4 regions of the Comamonas sp. 17RB genome follow, and region 3 is predicted to be linked to each of the others. Evidence: riboswitches for the same ligand, from Rfam matches in the RefSeq annotation. Region 3 holds a riboswitch; each other region holds the start of a gene.
The links. Region 3 has a riboswitch for cobalamin ahead of cobW (cobalamin biosynthesis protein CobW). Riboswitches for the same ligand answer to the same signal wherever they lie in the genome.

Region 1: linked by a shared signal. The riboswitch ahead of QM470_RS10450 (TonB-dependent receptor domain-containing protein) and the one ahead of cobW (cobalamin biosynthesis protein CobW) in region 3 are both predicted to bind cobalamin.
Region 2: linked by a shared signal. The riboswitch ahead of QM470_RS03920 (TonB-dependent receptor domain-containing protein) and the one ahead of cobW (cobalamin biosynthesis protein CobW) in region 3 are both predicted to bind cobalamin.
Region 4: linked by a shared signal. The riboswitch ahead of QM470_RS03130 (TonB-dependent receptor) and the one ahead of cobW (cobalamin biosynthesis protein CobW) in region 3 are both predicted to bind cobalamin.

Annotation. Positions count from the first base shown of each region.
Region 1 is NZ_JASHHY010000005.1:67,616-73,195, forward strand. It holds gene QM470_RS10435 (sensor domain-containing protein) at 1-2,183, shown strand, start outside; gene QM470_RS10440 (cell division protein ZapA) at 2,484-2,960, opposite strand; gene QM470_RS10445 (hypothetical protein) at 2,957-3,172, opposite strand; cobalamin riboswitch at 3,299-3,539, shown strand; gene QM470_RS10450 (TonB-dependent receptor domain-containing protein) at 3,608-5,482, shown strand; gene QM470_RS10455 (cobyrinic acid a,c-diamide synthase CobB) at 5,508-5,580, shown strand, end outside.
Region 2 is NZ_JASHHY010000002.1:142,005-147,584, reverse strand. It holds gene QM470_RS03925 (FtsX-like permease family protein) at 1-1,787, opposite strand, end outside; cobalamin riboswitch at 1,941-2,168, shown strand; gene QM470_RS03920 (TonB-dependent receptor domain-containing protein) at 2,301-4,157, shown strand; gene QM470_RS03915 (ABC transporter ATP-binding protein) at 4,196-4,900, opposite strand; gene miaA (tRNA (adenosine(37)-N6)-dimethylallyltransferase MiaA) at 4,939-5,580, opposite strand, start outside.
Region 3 is NZ_JASHHY010000001.1:156,423-162,002, forward strand. It holds gene cobN (cobaltochelatase subunit CobN) at 1-247, opposite strand, end outside; gene cobW (cobalamin biosynthesis protein CobW) at 247-1,329, opposite strand; cobalamin riboswitch at 1,795-2,014, opposite strand; gene QM470_RS00675 (GNAT family N-acetyltransferase) at 2,052-2,597, opposite strand; cobalamin riboswitch at 2,658-2,884, shown strand; gene QM470_RS00680 (ABC transporter substrate-binding protein) at 3,019-4,026, shown strand; gene QM470_RS00685 (FecCD family ABC transporter permease) at 4,084-5,169, shown strand; gene QM470_RS00690 (ABC transporter ATP-binding protein) at 5,166-5,580, shown strand, end outside.
Region 4 is NZ_JASHHY010000001.1:724,190-729,769, reverse strand. It holds gene QM470_RS03140 (Bug family tripartite tricarboxylate transporter substrate binding protein) at 1-682, shown strand, start outside; gene zigA (zinc metallochaperone GTPase ZigA) at 1,062-2,252, shown strand; cobalamin riboswitch at 2,394-2,648, shown strand; gene QM470_RS03130 (TonB-dependent receptor) at 2,852-5,068, shown strand; gene QM470_RS03125 (ABC transporter substrate-binding protein) at 5,176-5,580, shown strand, end outside.

The DNA of each region.
Region 1 (5,580 bases), on a different contig from region 3:
TCCCGGTAGAGCAGCGCATCCGTGAAGTCGAAGACCCCGAGGGCGGGAACTGGCTGCTGTGGACCTTGCTGGACCGCAGCGAGCAGGAACACAACGAGCGCGAGCTGGAGAGCCTGCTGGCCGAGCTGCGCGCCACCCTGGACTCGGCCGCCGATGGCGTGCTGGTGTGCTCGGCCGATGGTGCGATCCGCGCCTTCAACCAGAAGCTGGCCGATATCTGGGTCATGCCGGCTGCGCTGCTGCTGCAGCGCAATGATGCGGCCATCATGGCCTGGATGCGGGACCAGGTGCTGTCGCCTGCACAGTACGACCAGCAACTGCAGGCGCTGGGCCAGGACCCCCTGGTGCACACCGCCGATATCCTGAATCTGGCGGACCGGCGCGTGGTGGAACGCCGCTCGGTTCCGCTGCTGCGCCACGGCATGGCTGTGGGGCGCATTTTTTCGTTCCGCGACATCTCCAGGGAGATGGAAGTCCAAAGCGGCCTGCGGGTGGCCGCGCAGGTGTTCGAGAGCAGCCTGGACGCCATCTTCATTGCCGATGCGCAGGGTGCCGTCCTCCAGACCAACCCGGCCTGCGACGGCATGCTGGGTGCCCCCCTGTCCCCCGGTGCGCAGGCCAGTGCGCTGTTTGCGCAGACCGAGCCGGAATGGCTGGACGCGGTGGCGCAGGCGTGGAAAGAGGTCGGCCACTGGGAAGGTAACCGCCAGCTGCAGCGCGTGGACGGCAGCCTGTGTGCCGTGCGCCTGTCCTGGGTGGTCTCGCGCGACGAGCGCGGGCAGGTGCAGCAAAGTGTGGGCTTCATCCGGGACCTGACCCAGCAGCAGGCGGCGCAGCAGAAGATCGAACAACTGGCCTTCAGCGATGCGCTGACCGGCCTGCCCAACCGCCTGATGCTCGGCCAGCATGTGGAGCAGGCCATCACCCAGGATACGCAGGCCGAGTTCGCCATCCTGTTCCTGGACCTGGACCGCTTCAAGATCATCAACGACTCCCTGGGTCACCAGTTCGGCGACCGGGTGCTGCAGCTGGTGGCGCAGCGCCTGCAGTCCTGTCTGCGGCCGCTGGATGTGCTGTGCCGCCTGGGTGGAGACGAATTCGTCCTTTACCTGCATGCGTGCCAGAAGCAGCATTCCGAGCGGATTGCCCGGCGCATCCAGGATGCAATGCGCGAGCCGTTCGTGCTGGACGGTCTGGGCTTTTCGGTGCAATGCAGCATTGGCATGGCCCAGTACCCTGAGCACGGGCGCACGCTCAACGAACTGATCAAGCAGGCCGACACCGCCATGTACCGGGTCAAGGCCAGTGGCAAGGGTAGCTTCGGCTTCTACGAGCCGGCCATGTCCAACGGGCTGCTGGGCCGGGTGCAGATGGAGCACGCGCTGCGGCAGGCGCTGGACCGTGATGCCCTGCGCGTGGTCTACCAGCCCCAGGTCGAAATGCACACCGGTAGCATCGTCGGTTGCGAGGCGCTGCTGCGCTGGACGGATGCACGCCTGGGCGTGGTCTCGCCCGGGGTGTTCATTCCGCTGGCCGAGGAGTCCGGCTACATCGTCAAGCTCGGCGCCTGGGTGCTGGAGCAGGCGGTCAAGGAAGCAGTGCGCTGGGTCAAGCAGGGCCTGGGCGTGAAGGTGTCGGTCAACGTCTCTTCGCTGGAGCTGCACCAGCCCGACTATGCGGCGCGCGTGGCCTCGCTGCTCAGTGCCTATGGCCTGCCGGCATGCTGGCTGGAGCTGGAACTCACCGAGTCTGCCCTGCTGCAGAAGGAGCCGGTCATCGTGCACTGCATCGAACAGCTCGCGGACCTGGGTGTGCAGCTGGTGATCGACGACTTCGGTACCGGTTATTCCAACCTGGCCTACCTCAAGCGCATGCCAATTTCCAAGCTCAAGGTCGACCAGTCCTTTGTGCGTGGTCTGCCGCAGGACATGAGCGACAAGGCCATTGTGGAGGCGGTCATCGGCCTGGGCCGCGCGCTCGATGTGGAGATCGTCGCCGAGGGCGTGGAAACCGCCGCGCAGCGTGAAACGCTGATGCGCATGGGCTGCGGCTTCTACCAGGGATTTCTGTGTGCCCCGGGGGTCGAGGCGGCTACCTTCCAGGCCATGCTGCGCGCCCAGGCGGCAGGCCTGGAAGCAGGAAGTCTGGGGGGCGGAGTGCCGGGAGAAGACCGGCCGGTGTAGCGGCCTTGGCCGCCGGGATGAGGGTGGGGGGTGTCTGCAAAAACCACCGCGCCGTCATCCTGAACCGGGGGTTCAGGTGGGCGAGGGCAACCAGACGTTGGGTTCGTCTAACGCGAGACGATCACGCTTGCCTGGCAATGTACCAAGCCCGTGCTCAGGGAGCATTGGTTCAAGGCAATATAAAGCACGGCAGATTTGCAGACGCCTTTATTTTAGCGCGTGCCCGGCGGCTTGTGGTGGACCGGATGGAGAAAAGGGGGATTTGCGCGGCAGCAGCTTTTCGGCGCTGCCGCAAGGCCTCTACAGCAGCTTGCTGTCGACTTCCAGCGCCGCTTCCAGGCGTTCGATCAGCGCCTGAGCCTGCTGCAGCTCGTGCTCGCGCAGCACCAGCAGCTCATGCAGCTGCGCGGCCAGTACCTGGGCTTCTTCCTGTGCCTGCTGCGCTTGCTGCAGGGTGTCGTCCCGCGGTGTGTCTTCCAGCGGAGCAGCGGGCAGTGCGTCGGCTGCAGGGGCCGCGGGTGCCAAGCCGTTTTCCAGCGTCAGCTCCAGCTCTTGCTCCAGTTCCTGCACGCGGGTGTACAGCGATGCACTCTCGAACGCCAGATTGACGGCGGCCAGCACCCCCACGCGTTCGCGGGCGCGCACCTTGCCGGTGTTGCGGATGCGTTCCATGTCCGCATCCACCCGCTGCACGGCGGCCAGCAGCATGTCTTCCTGGCCCTCGGGGCAGGTCAACACATAGTCTTGCTGGAGGATGCGCGCTTCGATCTGGCTCATGGTGCCTCTTGGTTGGCGGGCAGGCGCTCAATCAGTGCGTCCACCCGTGCACGTGCCGCCTGCAGGCGCGAGCGCAGGGAATCGCGCTCCTGTGTGAGCGCGGCCACCTGCTCGGCCAGCAGGGCATTGGTGCGCTGAAGCTCGGCGTGGCGCAGCAGCAGGCGATCAACACGCTCTGCCAGCGGCTCGATCATGGAAGGCTGCGAGGTCATGGACATAGAGGGTAGCAATTGTAGGCGTGCCTAAATGTAAGCAGGTGAAATAAGGCCGAATCAGCCTGCATATGACGCTGGAAAACACCGGTGCACAGCAGTTTTTCTACGAACGGCACGACTGAAACTAAAATCGCGGCTGTTGGTGCTCGCAGCGCGGTTCACGCGCAGCAGTTCAACGGGAAGCAGGACGGCCTCGTTTTTTTCAGAACCCGCCCAGCCTGCGCTGCCCCCGCAACGGTGAGTCCCTGGTGCATGCCATGCACCCCCGCCATCTGATACCGCCACTGGATGCCTTGAACAAGCGTCTGGGAAGGCGATGGTGTGGAGGACCAGCCCGGATACCGGCCAACACTGGTGTGCCCGCTCGAGCGGGCATGGTTTTGCCCATCACTGGCGGGGAGGCTGGTACGGGCGACTAGGTGTTTTTTTCTCATGTTTTCGAATGTTTTGAAGGCCGGTGCCGTGGCGCCCGCCTTGCCGTGGTCTGCCGTGTCGGCAGCCATGTTGTGCGCGGTGGCGGCCGCTGCCCAGGCCCAGGAGAGCCCCTCTGCACGCGCCACGCTGGAGGAGACCGTGGTGTCCGCCACGCGCAGCGAGCAGCGCCTGTCGGACGTGATTGCGGACATGACGGTCATCGACCGCGACCAGCTGGACCAGCAGGCCGGCCGGTCGCTGGAAGACGTGATGGCCAAGCTGCCCGGCGTGCAGATCACCCGCAACGGCGGCCCCGGCACCGAAACCGGTCTCTACCTGCGCGGCGCCAGCAAGCAGCACACGGCGGTCTATATCGACGGCATCCGTGTCGATGTGCAGAACGGCTCCGGCGGTGCGCAGTGGGAATCCCTGCCGGTGGACCTGATCGAGCGCATCGAAGTGCTGCGCGGCCCGGCAGGTGCGGTCTATGGCTCGGACGCGCTGGCGGGCGTGGTGCAGGTGTTCACCAAGCGCGGAACCGCCGGCGTGCAGCCCTTTGTGGGCCTGGGGGCCGGCGAGTACGGCAGCCGCAAGGCCGAGGCTGGCATCAGCGGCGCCCAGGGCATGGTGGATTACGCGCTGGGCCTGTCCTATGCCGAAAGCCATGGCTTCGACTCCAAGAACCGCGGTGTGCACAACGAAGACCGCGATGGCTACACACGCAAATCGGCCAACGCCCGCGTGGGGCTGCAACTGAACGCCGACCAGCGCCTGGAGCTGACGGCCCTGACCAGCCGCACCAATGCCGGGTATGACGCCAGCAAATCGGTCAAGGACGACCGCGGCCTGCGCGCGCTGGATGCCTATGGCCTGAGCTGGACCGCCCAGTGGACGGAGCGCTTTCGCACGCGCCTGTCCGTCAGCGAATCCACCAACCGCTACGAGACCTCGGGCACCAGCACCTACGAAGCCGAAACCCGGCTGCGCACCATGCTGCTGCAGAACGAGTGGCTGCTGGGCCCGGGCACCTTGAGCCTGGCGCTGGAGCGGCGCGAAGACACGCTGGAAAACACCGGCCTGAAAAATACCAGCCACAGGGACCGCGACCAGACCGGCGTGGCCATCGGCTACGGCGCCAAGTTCGGTACCCACAGCGTGCAGCTGAATGCCCGCAGCGACGAGGACAGCGACTTCGGCCGCAAGAACACCGGCGGCATCGGCTACGCCTGGGCATTTGCGCCCCAGTTGCGCGCCACCGCCTCCACCTCGACCGGCTTTCGCGTGCCCAGCCTGTACCAGCGCTTTTCGGACTATGGCGATCCGGCCCTGGCACCCGAAGAAAGCCTGAACAAGGAAATCGGTCTGCGCTGGGCCGACCAGGGCAACCACCTGGGGGTGACGCTGTACCGCAACAAGCTGCAGAACCTGGTGTCCTATGAAAAAGGCCTGGGCAGCTGCGGCAAGACGTCCTGCTATGTGAACGTGGAGCGTGCGCAGCTGCAGGGCATCACCCTGACCGGTGCCTACCGCACCGGCCGGCTCAAGTGGTATGGCTCCGTGGATTTCCAGAACCCCACGAACGAGGCCACCGGCAAGCTGCTGGAGCGCCGCTCGCGCCGCTTTGCCACCCTGGGGGTGGATGCCGCCGTGCACGGGTGGACACTGGGCGGGGAAATGCAGGCGGCCAGCCGCCGCTACAACGCCAAGGACGAGCAGGTCATGAGCCTGGGTGGCTACACCCTGTTCAACCTGTCGGCCTCCACGCAGGTGGCCAGGGACCTGACCCTGACCGCACGCATCGACAACCTGATGGACCGGGCCTATACCTTGGCCCAGGATTACGCCACGCCGGGCCGCACCTTCTGGGTGGGCCTGAAATGGCTGCCCCGTTGACCGCCGGGGCCGCCGGAAAGCATGCATGTTGACTGATACTTCCGCCCAAGCTGCGCGCCGCTGCGTGGCCGTGTTGGTGGCGGCCCCGGCATCGGGCC
Region 2 (5,580 bases), on a different contig from region 3:
GGGCCGTGCAGCGGGCGCAGCAGCAGGCTGATGGCCGGGCGCTGCGGGTCCAGCCACAGGCTGGTGGCCCGCATCGGCTGGGCGCGTTTCACCCCGGGCAGGTCGCGCACGGCCTGCAGCAACGCGGGCGGCAGCAGCGCCGCGTCGGATTTGGACGAGCCGCCGGCCGCACGCAGGTACAGCGGCGAGGGCAGCACGGCGTCCAGCCAGTCCAGCATGCTGCCGCGAAAGCTGGTGACCATCACCGTCAGCGCCACGGCCAGGCTCAGGCTGGCCACCACGCCGCCCACGGCCACGCTGGCGCTGGCCCGCATGCGGCGGGCACGTTCCAGCGCCAGCATGGACAGCGGCTGGCGCAGCGTGGCCGGCCACAGCCGCTGCAGGCCGCCCAGCACGCGATCCAGCAACCAGGGCAGCAGCGCCATGCCGCCCAGCAGCATCAGTCCCACGGCCACATAGGCGGCCAGGGGAATGCCGCCAATGGGCGGCACGCTGGCCAGCAGCGCACTGGCGGCCACCAGGGCCAGGCCGGTCCAGGCGCGCGCAGGCGTCTGGCCCACGGCGCCCAGCCCTTTGAGCGTGGCCGCGGGCGGCAGTGCACGGGCCGTGCGTGCCGGCCACCAGGCGCCGGCCACGGTGGCGGCCAGGCCCAGGGCAAAGAAGGTGGCGGCAGCCGGTGCGCTCCACAGCAGCGGGGGCTGGCCGCCGGCAAAGTAGCCGCCGCCCAGGTCCCCGCCCAGCATGCGCAGGGCCAGCCAGGCCAGTCCGGTGCCCAGCGCAATGCCGGCCGCGCTGCCGACCATGCCCAGCAGGGCGGCTTCCCACAGCACCAGGCGCATGCGCTGCGCGGGCGTGAGCCCCAGCACGGCCAGCAGCGCCAGTTGCGGTGCGCGCCGCGCCACGCTCAGCGCCAGTACGGAGAACACCAGAAACGCCCCGGTGAACAGCGCCACCAGGGCCAGCACGGTCAGGTTGACGCGGTAGGCGCGTGACATCTCGGCCGCACGCTGCTGCTCACCGCCCGGCTGCTGCACCAGCACCTGGGCCGGCCAGCCGGGCAGGGCACGCAGCGCGGCGGTGAAGGCGCTGCGGCCGGTGCCGCTGCGCAGCAGCACATCCACACGCTGGATCTGGCCGTCCTGGCCCAGCAGGTCCTGGGCGGCGCCAATGTCCATCACCGCCAGCGGGGCGCCGCCGGCCGCCACCGTGCCGGCCACGCGCAGCGTCACGGCATGGGTGTGCACGCGCACCGGCAGCAGGGCGCCGGGGGCGCTGGCTTCGTCCAGGCCCAGGGCCTGCAGTGCCGCCGGGTTCAGAAACACCGCGTCGGGCGCGAACAGTTGCAACCGGTCCTGGTCGGCAAACAGCCGGGGCTGCAGCGCAGGGGCCAGTGGGGCCGACTGCAAGGCATCGCCGCCCAGCAGGCGCAGCGACAGTGGTTCCGGGATGGCATGCGGCGCGTGATCGCCAGCCACGGCCGTGGCGGGCGTGCTGTCGATCTGCACCGTGCCCTCGATCCACGGCGCGGCATGCTGCACCTCGGGCCGCAGCGCGATCAGCGGGTAAATGCTCTGGGGCAGGCTGGCGCGCATGCCACGGAATTCCAGATCTGGCTGGCCGTTGACGCTGCGCACCGCGCGGGAAAACTCATCCAGCGCCGACTGGTTGATCACATGCACCGCAAAACCCAGGGCCACGCCCAGCGCAATGGCCAGCAGGGCGGTCAGGCTGCGCCAGGGCTGGCGCCGGTACTCCTGCAGCGAAAAACTGGCCAGCAGGCGCGGCAGCGGAGAAGCGGTGAGAGAGGGTGAGGCGGGCACGGAGGTTCCAGGGCAAAACAGCGGTGTGCACCGCCCCCGGGGCGGGTGGGCACGCCTGCGCGGCCCAGGGTTCCATGGGCAGGGCATTCGCCATCCTACAAGCCCCGTGTCAGCCTGCTGCCTACAATGCGGGGTTTTGGTGCTTGCAGCGCTGTTCTGGCGCTGCGGTTAAACGGGAAACATGGACGCCGGCGCCCGCGCTGGCACAGCATGTACTGCCCCCGCAACAGTGAGCGCACAGGTCCCGCAGGACCCGCTTGCCATCTCTTGCCACTGGAGCCATGCGCTCTGGGAAGGCTTGGCAAGCCGTGCGCCAGTCTGGATACCGGCCAAAACAGGTCCAGCATCCGCTGGCGTGCCGCTGTGCATGCAGACCCGGGTTGCTGGTTGTGTGAAGCACGGGCGGGGACGCCGGTGCCAACCATGTGTGCATCCATGCGAAATTTCCAACCATTCCCAGCGGAAGGCCAGCGCGCTTCCGTGCGTTTTCCTCTGGCGGCCGTGGCCCTGGCCGCGGCCTGCCTGGCCCAGCATGCTGCGGCGCAAAACGTGCCCCTGTCCACCACGGTGGTGACCGCCACCCGCTCTGAAACGCCGCTGGACGAAACCCTGGCCGATGTGCGCGTGATCACCGAAGAGCAGATCAGCAACTCGGCAGGCCGCTCGCTGGCCGAAGTGCTGCAGCGCTTTGCCGGCGTGCAGATGTCCAGCAACGGCGGCCGCGGCAACACGCAAAGCGTCTATATCCGCGGCAGCAAGCAGGTGGTCCTGCTGGTGGACGGGGTGCGCTTCGGTTCGGCCACGCTGGGCACGCCCACGCTGGAGTCGCTGCCGCTGGAAGCCATTGAGCGCATCGAGGTGGTGCACGGCCCGGCATCGGCCCTGTATGGCAGCGATGCCATTGGCGGGGTGATCCAGATCTTCACCAAGCAGGGCAAGGGCGTGAAGCAGGCATTCGTGCCCCATGCCGCACTCACCTGGGGCCGCGCGGGCTACAAAAAGGCCGATGGCGGTTTTGCAGGCGAGCAGTCCGGCTGGAACTACAGCCTGAACATGGCGCGCGTCATCGACCCTGGCTTCTCGGCCACCAACCGCAAGAGCGCCGAATTCCGCTCCGATGCCGACAAGTTCAACCAGACCTCGGTCACGGCGGCACTGGGTTATGCCTTCAATGCCGACTGGCGCCTGGATGCCAATCTGATGCGGGCGGACAGCTATTCCGAGTTCGACCAGGACTACATCTTCATGCCCGACTGGAGCATGCCGCTGGTGAACGGTTCGTACAACGAATTCCGTGCCGCCACTAGCCAGCTCAAGCTGTCGGGCAGGCTGTCTGCCAACTGGAACAGCACCCTGAGCGTGTCGCGTTCCAATGACAAGCAGCGTTCCCACCACCGCCTGGAGGGCCGTACCGACCGTTACCAGGACCTGTTCCAGACCGAGCAGACCGAATACAAATGGGGCAACGAGATCAAGACCCCGGTGGGTGTGGTGGTGGCCGGCCTGGAGCGTCTGGAGCAGCAGATTGCCTCGTCCGAGCGCTACGACCACAAGGACCGTTCGACCAATGCCGCCTATGCCGGCCTGAACGGCAGCCACGCGGCGCATTCCTGGCAGCTCAACCTGCGCCGTGACGACAACTCCCAGTTCGGCGGCTACAACACCTGGGGCATTGGCTACGGCTACGAAGTCCTGTCCGGTCTGCGCGCGCGCGTGGCACGGGCCAGCAGCATGAAGGCGCCCACCTTCAACGACCTGTACTACCCCATGTCCGGCAACCCCAACCTGCAGCCCGAAAGCTCCAAGGGCAACGAAATCGGGCTGGACTGGAGCGTGGGCGGCCACGAGTTCAAGCTGACGGGCTTCGACAACAAGGTCAAGAACCTGATCTCCTGGGCCGACGACGGCACCGGCATGTGGTTCCCCTTCAACATCGACAGCGCACGCCTGAAGGGCTGGTCGCTGGGCTACAGCACCCAGTGGCAGGGCTGGGATCTGTCGGCACGCTACGAGCACCTGGATGCGGTCGATGGCAAGGGCCAGCGCCTGACGGACCGTTTGCCCGAGCACCAGGCCACGCTGTCGGTGGACAAGCGTATCGGCGCCTGGAAGTTCGGCACCAGCGCACTGTATGCCGGCAAGCGCACCGACAAGCAGGGTACGGTGGACCTGGGCGGTTACACCACCGTGGACCTGCACGCCGAATACCAGTTCGCCAAGGACTGGGCGGTGCAGGCCCGTGTGGCCAATCTGACCGACAAGGTCTATGAAACTGCCTACGGCTACAACCAGCGTGGCCGCGCCGGTTTTGTCACCTTGAAGTGGACGCCGCGCTGAAGTCGCGCCGCTAGCACGGCCCCGCGGGCCGGCGTTGTTCAGGCCGCCGCAATGCCCCGGGCCGTCAACCGCAGCACCCGGTCGGCGCGGGCCGCCGCGTCCGGGGAATGGGTGACCAGCACCAGGCTGGCGCCGGCTTCGCGGGTCTGGGCCACCAACAGGTCCATGGTGCGGGCGGCCGTGTCCGGGTCCAGATTGCCGGTGGGCTCGTCGGCCAGCAGCAGGGCCGGGCGGTGCACCAGGGCGCGGGCAATGGCCACCCGTTGCAGCTGGCCGCCGCTGAGCTGCTGGGGCAGGCGCTGCCCCATATCGCCCAGGCCCACGGCCGCCAGCATGGCCTGCACGCGGGCGTCCTGCTCGGCCGGGGTGCCACGCGCCAGCAGCATCAGCGGCAGGGCCACGTTCTGCGCCACGCTCAGATGCGGCAGCACGTGAAAGGCCTGGAACACAAAGCCCACATGGGCACGGCGCCAGACAGCCAGACCGGCTTCGTCCAGCCGGCCGATGTCCTGGCCCTGGTGCAGCACCTGGCCCTGGTCCCAGCGGTCCAGCCCGGCCAGGCAGTTGAGCAGCGTGGACTTGCCCACGCCCGAATCGCCGACGATGGCGACAAACTCGCCCGCCACCACCTCCAGGTTGACCTGCTCGAACACCGTGGCCGCATCGGCCCCTGTGCCATAGCGTTTGGCCAGGTCCACGACCTGAACGTTGGCGGGCGGTGTGCTGGCAGCTGGCAAGGACATGGTGAAGGCAGTCAACGGCGGGAGACGGGAGAGGCGGCTTACTTGGGCAGGCTGGCCTGCACTACACCCCAGGCCGCTTGCACCAGTTGCACGATGGCGTCGGGGGCCTGGCAGTCAATCGGGTGGCGCTGGGGCATGCTGCGCAGCCAGGTGATCTGGCGCTTGGCCAGTTGGCGCGTGGCGGCAATGCCTTTTTCGCGCACCAGGTGCATGTTCAGCGCGGGCTTGTCGCGGCGCTCCTGCCAGTCCAGTTCCTCCCACACCTGGCGGTAGCCCACGCAGCGCATGCTGGGCAGGTCCAGGTGCAGATCGGGACGGGCGCGCAGCGTGCGCACCTCGTCCACCAGGCCGTGCTCCAGCATCTGCTCGAAGCGCTGGGCAATGCGCTGGTGCAGCCAGGCCCGGTCGGTCGGTTCCAGCGAAAACAGCGTGGCATCGAAGCGCGGCGCCGATGCATCTTTCGCGGTATGGAAGCTGGACAGCGGCTTGCCGGAAATCTTCCACACTTCCAGGGCGCGCTGGATGCGCTGGCTGTCGCCGGGCGCCAGGCGCTCGGCGGTGACCGGGTCCACCTGGGCCAGCAGGGCGTGCATGGCGGGCCAGCCGATGTCGGCGGCCTGGGCATCCAGCGCGGCGCGCACTTGCGGGTCGGCGGCCGGCATCTCGTCCAGGCCTTCAAA
Region 3 (5,580 bases):
CCGAGGCCGGCTGGCGCAGATGCATCAGATTGGCCAGCCGCACCGTCGGCAAACGCTCGCCGTCCCTGCCCGGCTCCAGGCCCTGCTGCGCGGCGCTGGCCTGCAGCTGGCCATAGGCCTCGGCCAGCAAGGCCAGCGTGGTGTCGGCTGCACTGAGCACCACCACATCGGCCGGCGACTGGCCCAGGCTGGAGACAAAGGCTTCGTCATCGACAAAGCCCCCGGGCTGGACGGCAAGCAAATGCATCAGAGCGCTCCGGCGGTCAGACCGTTCAACGCGGCGCGGATGCGGTCCTCTTCCAGATCGTGGCCGATGAAGACCAGATGCGTCTTGCGTGCCTCGTCATCACGCCAGCGGCGGTCGAAATAGCTGTCAAAGCGCTTGCCCACGCCATGCACCACCAGGCGCATGGGCTTGCCTTCCAGGGACGCAAAGCCCTTGACGCGGTAGACCGTGTTCTCGGCCACGATGTCGGCCAGGCACGCCAGCAGGGCATCCCGGTCCACCTCGGGCAGCTCGATCACCACGGAATCGAAGGCATCGTGGTCGTGCGCGTCGTGGTGGTGTTCCTCGCCTTCGCCATGCTCATGGTGGCCCACCCGCTCATGGATGCTCTCTTCCGAAGCGCTGGACAGGCCCAGCACCACCCCCAGGTCGATCTGGCCATGCTCGGCCGCCACGATCTTCACCTGGGCCGGCACCTCTTCGCGCACGATGGCCTCCACCTTGGCGCGGTCCTGCGCGCTGGCCAGGTCCAGCTTGCTCAGCACCACCAGGTCAGCGGAAATCAGCTGGTCTTCAAACAGCTCGTGCAGCGGGGACTCATGGTCCAGATTCGGATCCTGCTTGCGCTGGGCATCCACGGCCGCCGGGTTGGCCGCAAACTGGCCGGCGGCCGTCGCCGGCACATCCACCACCGTGATCACGGCGTCCACCGTGCAGGCGTTCTTGATTTCGGGCCAGTTGAATGCCTGCACCAGGGGCTTGGGCAGGGCCAGGCCACTGGTTTCGATCAGGATGTGGTCGATATCGTCGCGCCGCGCAATCAGCTGGCGCATGACCGGGTAGAACTCTTCCTGCACGGTGCAGCACATGCAGCCGTTGGCCAGCTCGTAGAGCTGACCGCTTTGCGGATTGGTTTCGTCTTCACAGCCGATGCCGCAGCCACGCAGGATCTCGCCGTCGATCCCCAGTTCGCCGAACTCGTTGACGATCACCGCAATGCGCCGGCCATTGGCGTTCTGCAGAATGTGGCGCAGCAGCGTGGTCTTGCCGCTGCCCAGAAAGCCGGTAACGATGGTGGCGGGGATCTTGTGGTGCGTACTCATGGTCAGAAACTCCTGTGCTCCGAAGAAAAAGAAAGCTGCGGCCTCAGTGCCCGCTGCCAGTGAAGGGGGTGCCGGCGCAGTGTGCGCGGCGTGGGCGATGTAAGGGCTGTGCAGCGGCAGGGCCCACGGCCGCCTGGCCGCCATGACGCCCACAGTTACGGCCACGGACACGGCCGAACAGCCGCTGCGCGCCGCAGGTCAGGGGGTGCATGCGCCGGTCCTGCCCGGCAGGCCGCGCCATGGAGACATCCGCAGTGCAGCGCGCAGCCATGCCCGCGCCCTGCACGGATGTTGGGACAGGCATGCGCCGGGCATGCCGATGTGTGAACGGTTGAACCATGCTCTCCCCGAGCCGCCACGCAACAAAAAGCATGCGGTGGGGAAGCGATGCGTGCGACAGACCCGGGTCGCACCGCCAAAGCGGTGGAAAGGGCCAGTCAGCAAACAGCCCACACCCCGTGGCATACCACTGCAATCGAACAGGTCGGTATTCTGGCTCGCCGTCATACCGCACACACGGCCTTCCCAGGTAGCGTACCCAGTGGCATCAACGTGTGGCGGTCAGGCTTACAGCAGCGGGGGCTGCGCCGGAATGCTTCCCACCCGAAGGCGAAGGTCACCGGACTTCCCGTTTCACCCGGCATGGGCATGCGCCATGCAGAGCTCCTGTTCAAAGCGCAAATTATAGGAGCGGCAGCACACCCTTCGCGCAACGGGGACAGCTAAGTGCACGCTGCGGTGGGCAGCGCAGGCGGCAACAGGCACTGCATGTGGATGGTCTGCCAGACCGGGTCGGCCTCGCGCTGCAGCACCGCAAACCCGTTGCCTTGCCAGAACTCCAGCGCCCCCGGCAAGAACGGGTGGGTGTGCAGGTACAGCACCTCCACCCCGTGGGCCCGGGCGTGGGCCTGCAGCGTGGCCCACAAGGCCTGTGCCAGCCCCTGTCGCCGCCACACCGGCGCCACAAACAGGCGCACCACTTCCACCACGGCCAGCGGCCCGAAATCCAGCTGCGCAAACCGGCCGTCGTACGGGCGGTAGGCAATGCTGCCCACCACACCCCGCTGCGCATCGTGGGCCGCCCACATCCGCCCGCCGCCCCCCCCGTACACCTGCTCGAAATGCAGCAGGTCCGCCGCCGTGTCCTGGGCAGACACGCGCGCACCGAACATCTGCACGCGTGCATCGCGCAGAAAACCGTCCACCTCCTGCAGGCGCTCGACCGGCTGAATGGAAATCAGATGGGACAGGGACAAAGACAGGGTCATGCCAGACTCGAAACCGCCATGCGCACAGGCTGCCGTGGGGGGCTGCCGCTACAAAATCAGCTACATTACCCGAACTTTGGTTCCGCAAGGACATGCACCGGCGTACGCTGGCCGCATGAGGGAATCCAGTGCAGACCGCGCCCCTGGCGCTGCCTGCCAAATGGAACTGCCCCCGCAACTGTAGGCAATGAGCCCGCGACCGACACACCACTGAACGCCAGTTTGGGAAGGTGGTCGCGAGGCGCTGATCTGCCAGTCAGGAGACCTGCCAAAGCACCAACCATTCATTGCCGGCGGGGTGTCCGGGAAGTGAGCCATTTCTCGTGACTCTGTCGTTCCGGCGCCGCTGCGGCCCGCACGCACAGCGTGGGTTGTGCCTTGTCTTCCAGTGGTCCCTGCCCAACCTGGAAAGACGAGCCTGATGCTGATCCGAAGCCTTGCCTGCACCGCCCTGCTGGCCACCACCTTCACCGCCCACGCCACGGACTATCCCTTGCAGGTGCAGAACTGCGGCCACACCGTCACTTTCGACAAGGCCCCTGCTTCGGCCGTCACCATCGGCCAGGGCGGCACCGAGATGCTGTATGCGCTGGGCCTGGGCGACAAGGTGGCCGGCACGGCGCTGTGGTTCAACCCGGTGCTGCCGCAGTTCAAGGCCGTCAACGACAAGGCTCCACGCCTGTCCGACAACATTCCCAGCTTCGAGTCGGTGATCGGCAAGCGCCCGGCGCTGGTCGTGTCCCAGTTCGAATGGATGGTCGGCAAGGACGGCGTGGTCGGCACCCGCGAGCAATTCCACGACCTGCGCATTGCCACCTACGCCATGCCCACCGACTGCGAAGGCAAGAACAACCTGGTGGGGTCGGACGGCACACGCACGGCCGGCTACGACGTGAAGTCCCTGTACAAGAGCATTCACCAGCTGGCCCAGATCTTTGACGTGCAGGCGCGCGGCGACAGCCTGGTCAAGGACCTCGGCACACGCCAGGCCCAGGCCATCGCCAAGGTCAAGGCCTCCAAGCTGCAAGACCTGTCGGCGGCGCTGTGGTTCTCCAGCGCCGATCTGGCGGCCGACCCCTATATGGCCGGCAAGAACGGTGTGGCCGGTTACATGATGCAGTCCATGGGCCTGCGCAACGTCGTCAGCTCCACCGAAGAATGGCCCACCGTGGGCTGGGAAACCATTGCCAAGGCCAACCCCTCGATTCTGATCATTGCCCGCATGGACCGCCGCCGCTTCCCTGCCGATGACTACCAGAAGAAGCTGGAATTCCTGAAGAAGGACCCGGTCACCCAGCACATGGATGCCGTCAAGCACCAGCGCATCGTCATCGTCGATGCGGATGCCCTGCAAGGCTCGATCCGCCAGGTCGACGGCATGGAACAGATTGCCGAGGCCGTGCTCCGCCTGCAAGGCGCAGCCAAGTAAGAACAGCAAGAAGAAAGCCCCCTGCCGTGCCGCCCTGCACGGCAGCCCCCTATTTCCATGCAAGCAGAGACTGCACTCCCTCGCGCAGACGCAGCCGGCACCGCTGGCGGCCGGCTGCTGCGCACGGCCTGGGTGGTGGCCGCGGCCGCCGCCCTGCTGCTGATCGCGGTCGTGCTGGGCATCGCCATCGGCGAGACCGACATCTCCGCGCACACCGTCTTTCAGGTGCTGGCCCACCAGCTGCTGGGCCAGCCGCTGTCCGCCGTCGACCCCATCACCCAGGGCATCGTCTGGAACTACCGGCTGCCGCGGGCACTGGTGGCCGCCAGCTGCGGCGCGGGCCTGGCCATCTCCGGCGTGATCCTGCAGTCGCTGCTGCGCAATGCGCTGGCAGAGCCGTATCTGCTGGGCATCTCGGCAGGCGCCTCCACCGGGGCGGTGCTGGTCACCGTGGCCGGCCTGGGCGCAGGCGCCATCTCCATGACCACCGGCGCCTTCTTCGGCGCGGTGTGCGCCTTTGCCCTGGTCGCCCTGCTGGCCCACGCCGCCGGCAATGGCGGCTTGCGCAACAGCGGACAGATCGTGCTGGCCGGCATTGCCGGATCACAGCTTTTCAACGCCCTGACCTCGCTGGTCATCACCAAGTCCGGCAGCGCCGAACAGGCGCGCGGCATCATGTTCTGGCTGCTGGGCAGCCTCAGCGGCGTGCGCTGGCCGGACACGCTGCTGACCGCCACGGTCGCCGGCATCGGCACCCTGCTGTGCCTGCTGCATGCCCGCTCGCTGGACGCCTTCACCTTCGGCAGCGAATCCGCCGCCGCACTGGGCATTCCGGTGCGCCGGGTGCAACTGACCCTGCTGCTGGCGGCCGCGCTGATGACGGCGGTGATGGTCTCCATCGTCGGCGCCATCGGCTTTGTCGGGCTGGTGATCCCGCATGCCGCGCGGCTGCTGGTCGGCGTCCGCCACCGGCGGCTGATTCCCGCCAGCGCACTGATTGGCGCCGTGTTCCTGATTGCGGCCGATGTCGTCTCGCGCACGCTGATCGCCGGCCAGGTCCTGCCCATCGGCGTCATCACTGCCCTGGTGGGCGCCCCCGTGTTTGCGCTCATCCTGCTCAAGGCCCAGGGGCGCCGGGCATGAAGACCCCCTCCATGCCCACGGCATCCACGCCCTCCACACGGCCTGCGGTGGCACTGCAGGCACGCCAGCTCGGCTGGCAGGTACAGGGCACGCCCATCGTGCAGAACGTCTCGCTGCAGGTGCACAGCGGAGAAATGCTGGGCCTGATCGGACCCAACGGCTCGGGCAAGTCCAGCCTGCTGCGCCTGCTGTCCGGCGTGCTGCGCCCGCAAACCGGCGACGTGCTGCTGGGGGACCAGGCACTGCACCGCATGCCACGCCGCAGCATTGCCCGCCAGCTGGCCCTGGTAGCGCAAAGCGCACACACACAGGATGCCATCACCGTCTGGGACGCGGTGGAGCTGGGGCGCACCCCCTGGCTGTCGGCCCTGCAGCCGCTCTCCACACGGGACCGGGACATCGTGCACCAGG
Region 4 (5,580 bases), 570 kb from region 3:
GGGCATTGCCCCCGCGCTCAACCCCAAGCTCGGCTTTTCCCCCGAGCGGGACTTTGCGGCGATTGCGCTGGTGGGGCAGACCCCGCAGGTGCTGGTGGCCAGCCCCAAGTCGTCCACCTCCATGCAAGGACTGTTGGCGGCCTTGAAGAAGAAGTCCGGCGAAATCAGCTTCGGCTCTTCCGGAACGGGATCGGCCCAGCACCTGGCGCTGGCACTGTTCGAGCAGACGGCCGGGGTGTCGGCCCTGCACATCCCCTACAAGGGCGCATCGAATGTGATGACGGACTTGCTGGGCGGGCAGATCGACTATGCGTTCGAAGGCATGACCACGGCGTCGCCCTTCATCAAAGGCGGCAAGGTGCGCGCGCTGGCACAGACCGGCACCAAGCGCGTGAAAGCCTTCCCGGATGTGCCCACCGTGGCCGAACAGGGCTACCCTGGCTTCAACGCCAGCATCTGGTTCGGCCTGGTTGGCCCGGCCAAGATGCCTGTCGAGGTGGTGACCCGCATCAATGCCGACGTCAACCGCATCCTGGCCATGCCGGATGTGGTGAGCAAGCTGGAAGAGTTCGGGGCCGAAGACGGCGGCGGAACGCCGCAGCGCTTTGAGGCATTCATGCGGGATGAGCGGGCCAAGTGGGCCAACCTCATCCAGTCGCGCGGGATCCGGGTGGACGCCTGAACCCAGGGCAGGGCAGTCGCCGCCCAGGGCGTTGCGGGTGGAGGCAGTCGATCAGGTGCCGATCACCCCGCATGTGCGGAGCCCCGTACGGGCTGCCGGTGGCAGATGGCAGACAGCGGTCGCTTGTACCGCCGACGCCGCGGCAGCCCGTGAAACGACTGATACCAAAAGCCCCCGCTGTGTACGCACAGCGGGGGCTTTGCTTTCTGCCGGGTGGTGCACTGGGCTGCCGAGCGCCTTCCGGGTGTATGCAGGCCCGGAGGGCGCTGTCCAACAAGGGGCTGGGCAACAGCATGGCGGGGTGACGTGTTCGCTGCTGTTTTTGTCTTTGTATTTGATAATGAGTTATCATTATCAAATCTTGTTCATGGTACCGGCGATGGCAAAGCTTCTTCCCGTCACCGTCCTGTCTGGCTTTCTGGGCGCAGGCAAGACGACGCTTCTCAACCACATCCTCCACAACCGCGAAGGCCTGCGCGTCGCGGTCATCGTCAACGACATGTCCGAGGTCAACATCGACGCAGCGCTGGTGCGCGAAGGCGGCAGCGACCTGTCCCGGACCGAGGAAAAACTGGTCGAAATGAGCAACGGCTGCATCTGCTGCACCCTGCGCGAAGACCTGCTGGTGGAGGTGCGCCGCCTGGCCCGGGAAAAGCGCTTTGACTACCTGGTGATCGAATCCACGGGCATCTCCGAGCCGTTGCCGGTGGCCGAGACCTTTACCTTCACCGACGAAGCGGGCGCCAGCCTGTCGGACATTGCGGTGCTGGACACCATGGTCACCGTGGTGGACGGCTTCAACTTCCTCAAGGACTACGAATCCCGGGACAGCCTGCAGGGGCGCGGGGAATCAATGGGCGAGGGGGACGAGCGCAAGGTGGTGGACCTGCTGGTGGAACAGGTCGAGTTCTGCGATGTGCTGGTGCTCAACAAGACCGACCTCATCACCGGGGCAGAGCGCCTGCGGCTCATCGCCATCCTGAAGACCCTGAACCCGCGTGCATGCATCGTGGAATCCAGTTTCGGCAAGGTGCTGCTGGCGTCGGTGCTGTCCACCAAGCTGTTCAATTTCGACGAGGCGGCCAAGGCCCCGGGCTGGCTGAAAGAGCTGCGTGGCGAGCACACACCGGAAACCCAGGAATACGGCATCGGCAGCTTTGTCTACCGCGCGCGCCGGCCGTTCCACCCCAGGCGCTTTCACGCCCTGGTGGGGTCCGAATGGCCCGGTGTCATTCGCTCCAAAGGTTTTTTCTGGCTGGCCAGCCGCCCCCTCTATGCGGGCAACTGGTCGCAGGCCGGCGCCGTGTGCCGCCATGGCCGGGCAGGGCGCTGGTGGGCTGCCGTGCCCCGTGAACAGTGGCCGCGCGAGCCCGAGTCGCTGGCCACCATCACCCAGCACTGGGACGAGCGCGTGGGCGATGCCCGCCAGGAACTGGTGCTGATCGGCATCGGCATGGACGAATCGGCGCTGCGCCAGCGGCTGGATGCCTGCCTGCTGACCGACCACGAGATGGCCCTGGCCCCCAAGGCCTGGACCGGCTTTCATGACCCGTTCCCGGCCTGGGACTGACGCGGTGCATGCCCGGCTGCAGCCTTTATGCAGCGCTGCGCTCCATCAGCTGCCAGGGCATGCATTCCGGATGTGTCCGGCGTGTTGTGTCCGTTGCGGACATGTGTCCTGAACGATAATTCCTCGCTGCATTGAGATACATTTCAATGCTTGTTACGAGGTGCTGCATTGGCCTGACGGCCACTGGAGTTAAACGGGAAGCAGGTGCACTCCATGGAGTGCAATGCCTGCGCTGCCCCCGCAACGGTAAGCGAATCACCCTCTGCACCCAGGTAAGACCTGAAGCCACTGCGCACTGCGTGGGAAGGCGTGGAGTGGGCCGAAAGTTCCAGGACGGATGTCCCGGGACATCGGCATTTCGCGAGCCCGGATACCGGCCTTGTCACTTTTGTTGGACGCCGCGGGTGAGCGCGCAGTCCAGGTTGGATGGGTTCGTGCGCCGAGCTGTCCCGCCTGCGCATGCATGCCTGCGGATGTTTTCTTGAATCGGCCTTGCGGGAGAGCAGGGCCATCTGGAGCCGCGCATGCGCACCCCTTCCCGTGTTTCCCCAGGCCCCCTCTGCGGGCCTGTCGCTTTTCCCCTTTCCGCCCTGAAGCCCGTGACCGCCGGCGCCGCGCTGTGCTGCGCGCTGTGGGGTGCCCACGCCCAGGGCGTGGCCGACCACACCGCGGCCTCTGCTGCTTCTGCCGCCACGGCCGCTGCCTCCGCATCGACTTCGACATCGGCACCGACTGCCGCGCTGGGCGATGTCTTCGTCACCGCCACGGCCCGGCCCGAGGACCGTGCCCGCATTGCCGCCACCACCCAGGTCATCGACCGCCAGGACATCGAACGCTCGTCGGCCCGCTCGGTCACCGACCTGCTGGCCGAACATGCGGTGGGTTTCCTCAGCGAATGGACGGCGGCCCAGACATCGCTGAACCTGCGCGGCGCCGCCACCGACGGCCAGGGGCGCGACTTCAAGGGCCAGGTGCTGGTGCTGCTCAATGGCCGCCGCGCCGGCACGGCCAATCTGTCCAAGCTCAGCCTGACGGATGTGGACCGCATCGAAATCGTGCGCGGCCCCGCCTCGGTGGTGTACGGCAGCCAGAACATGGGCGGGGTGATCAACATCATCCTGCGCACCGGCGCCAGCGGCCCGCTGAACCGCGTCACGGTGACCGGCAGTTCCTGGGGCGGCTGGAGCACCCAGGCCCAGACCGCAGGCACCAGCGGCATGCTGGACTGGTATGTGGGCCTGAACACCAGCGCCCGCGATGACTACAAGTCCGGTGACGGCGGCACCGTCATGCAGAACACCGGCTGGAAGCGCCGTGGTGCGGTGGCCGCCCTGGGGCTGCAGATCGACAGCCTGAACCGGGTGGAGCTGCAGGCGCGCACCGACGGCATCTACAACGCGGGCTTCCGGGGATCCGGGTCCAACATCTACAGCAAGGACAACCGCGACAACCGCTCGCTGGACCTGACCTACACCGGCGCGCTGGCCGATCAGTCGGTCAGCTGGCTGGCGCAGGTCTACCACTTCGTGGACGAGGACGAATTCAACTGGGCGTCCCCCGTCATCAAGAGCGGCACCAACCCGGTGCCGGGCACGGCGCGCGACTACAACGACCGCAAGCTGGACGCCACCGGCATCCGCCTGCAGCCGCGCTTTCGCCTGTCTGCCGCCAACGACCTGCTGGTGGGCGTGGACTGGGAACGCAGCCATCTGCGCTCGGACCGCTTCCGCGTGGCCATGCCCGGCGGCCCGGCCGGCCAGGTGGCGCCGTACGACAACAACCAGACGGAAGAAACCAAGGCGCTGTACCTGGAAGACGCCCACACCCTGCTGGACAACCGGCTGACCTTGCGCGGCGGCCTGCGCAAGACCTGGGGCGAGACCCGGTTCGACCCCACGCCCAACCTGGCGTTTGCCCAGTCCAATGTGCGCAAGTACGACACCCACACCTGGTCCCTGGGTTCGACCTGGAAGGCCACCGACGACTGGAACCTGCGCGCAGGCATCGCCACCGGCTTCCGGGCGCCGACTGCCACCGAACTGGCCGCCGACTTCACCGCCGTGGGCGGCGGGCGCACCTTCGGCAACCCCAATCTGAAGCCCGAGACCAGCCGCCAGATCGAAGTGGGCGCCACCTTCACGCAGCCGGGCTGGAAGGTGGACGCAGCGCTATTCCAGAACGTCATCTCCAACCGCATCACCACCGTATCCCGGGGCCCCAGCACCAACACCTCGGACTATGCCAACAACGCCGCAGAAGTCGTGGCGCGCGGCCTGGAGCTGACCACCAACGTCGACCTCAAGCAGGTGCTGGCCCTGGGCCTGCCGGGCCAGTCGCTCAGCGCCTTTGCGGGCGGTTACTACCACTTCGACATGCGCGACAAGGGCGCGGCGCCCACCGCCAACACCGACCGCGTGCAGCGCATGTACCGCTTCCAGGCCTCGGCCGGCATGCGCTACGCGCAGGGCATGGACCGCAATGCCGGCGACTGGAGCATGCAGCTCACGGCGCTGCTGCGTGGACCGATGTGGTACGACACCGAAGAGAACCTGCTGGTGCCGCAGGGCGAACCCAGCAGCACCTACATCCACCGCAAGGGCGCCTTCACGGTGTGGAACCTGCGCGGCGACTACCGGGTGAACCGCAGCGTGAAGCTGTTTGCGGCGGTGAACAACGTCTTCAACCTGAACCGCAGCCCCATCTTCATCGCCCAGGACCGCTCGCCCTGCCTGGCGGATGCGCGCTTCCAGAACGGCGGCTGCGGCACCTCCATGCCCGGACGCGAGCTGATGGTCGGCCTGCAGGCCGACTTCTGAGGCCAGGCTGCATGCACAGGCCCGCCAGCCCCCTTCCGGAAGCACCCCAGGACGCACTTTCGGGTGCAGTTCCTGACGCGCTTCCGGGCGCACTGTCCCGGCGCGCCGTGCTGCGCCGCTGGGGCGCGGTGGCGGCGGGCGGCGCCCTGCTGCCCGGCCTTACCGTGCCCACGGTGCAGGCCGGTCCGGCCGGCCCTGCGGGGGCAGCAGAGCAGGCCATGCAGGCGGCCTCGGGCATCCACCTGAAGGATGCCCTGGGGCGCGCCGTCTGGCTGCCTCGGCCGCCCCGGCGCATCGTCACCATTTTTTCGTCCAACACCGAACTGGTCGCCGCCCTGGGGCTGGTGGACCGCATCGTCGGTGTCGAGGACTTCACCCGCTACCCGGCCGAGGTGCTGGGCCTGCCCAAGGTCGGCGGCCGGCTGGGATTTTCCGTGGATGCCGTGGTGGCCCAGCGCCCGGATCTGGTCATCGTGACCCCGGCGCGGCAGGCCGCCACCCAGCTCGTCGCG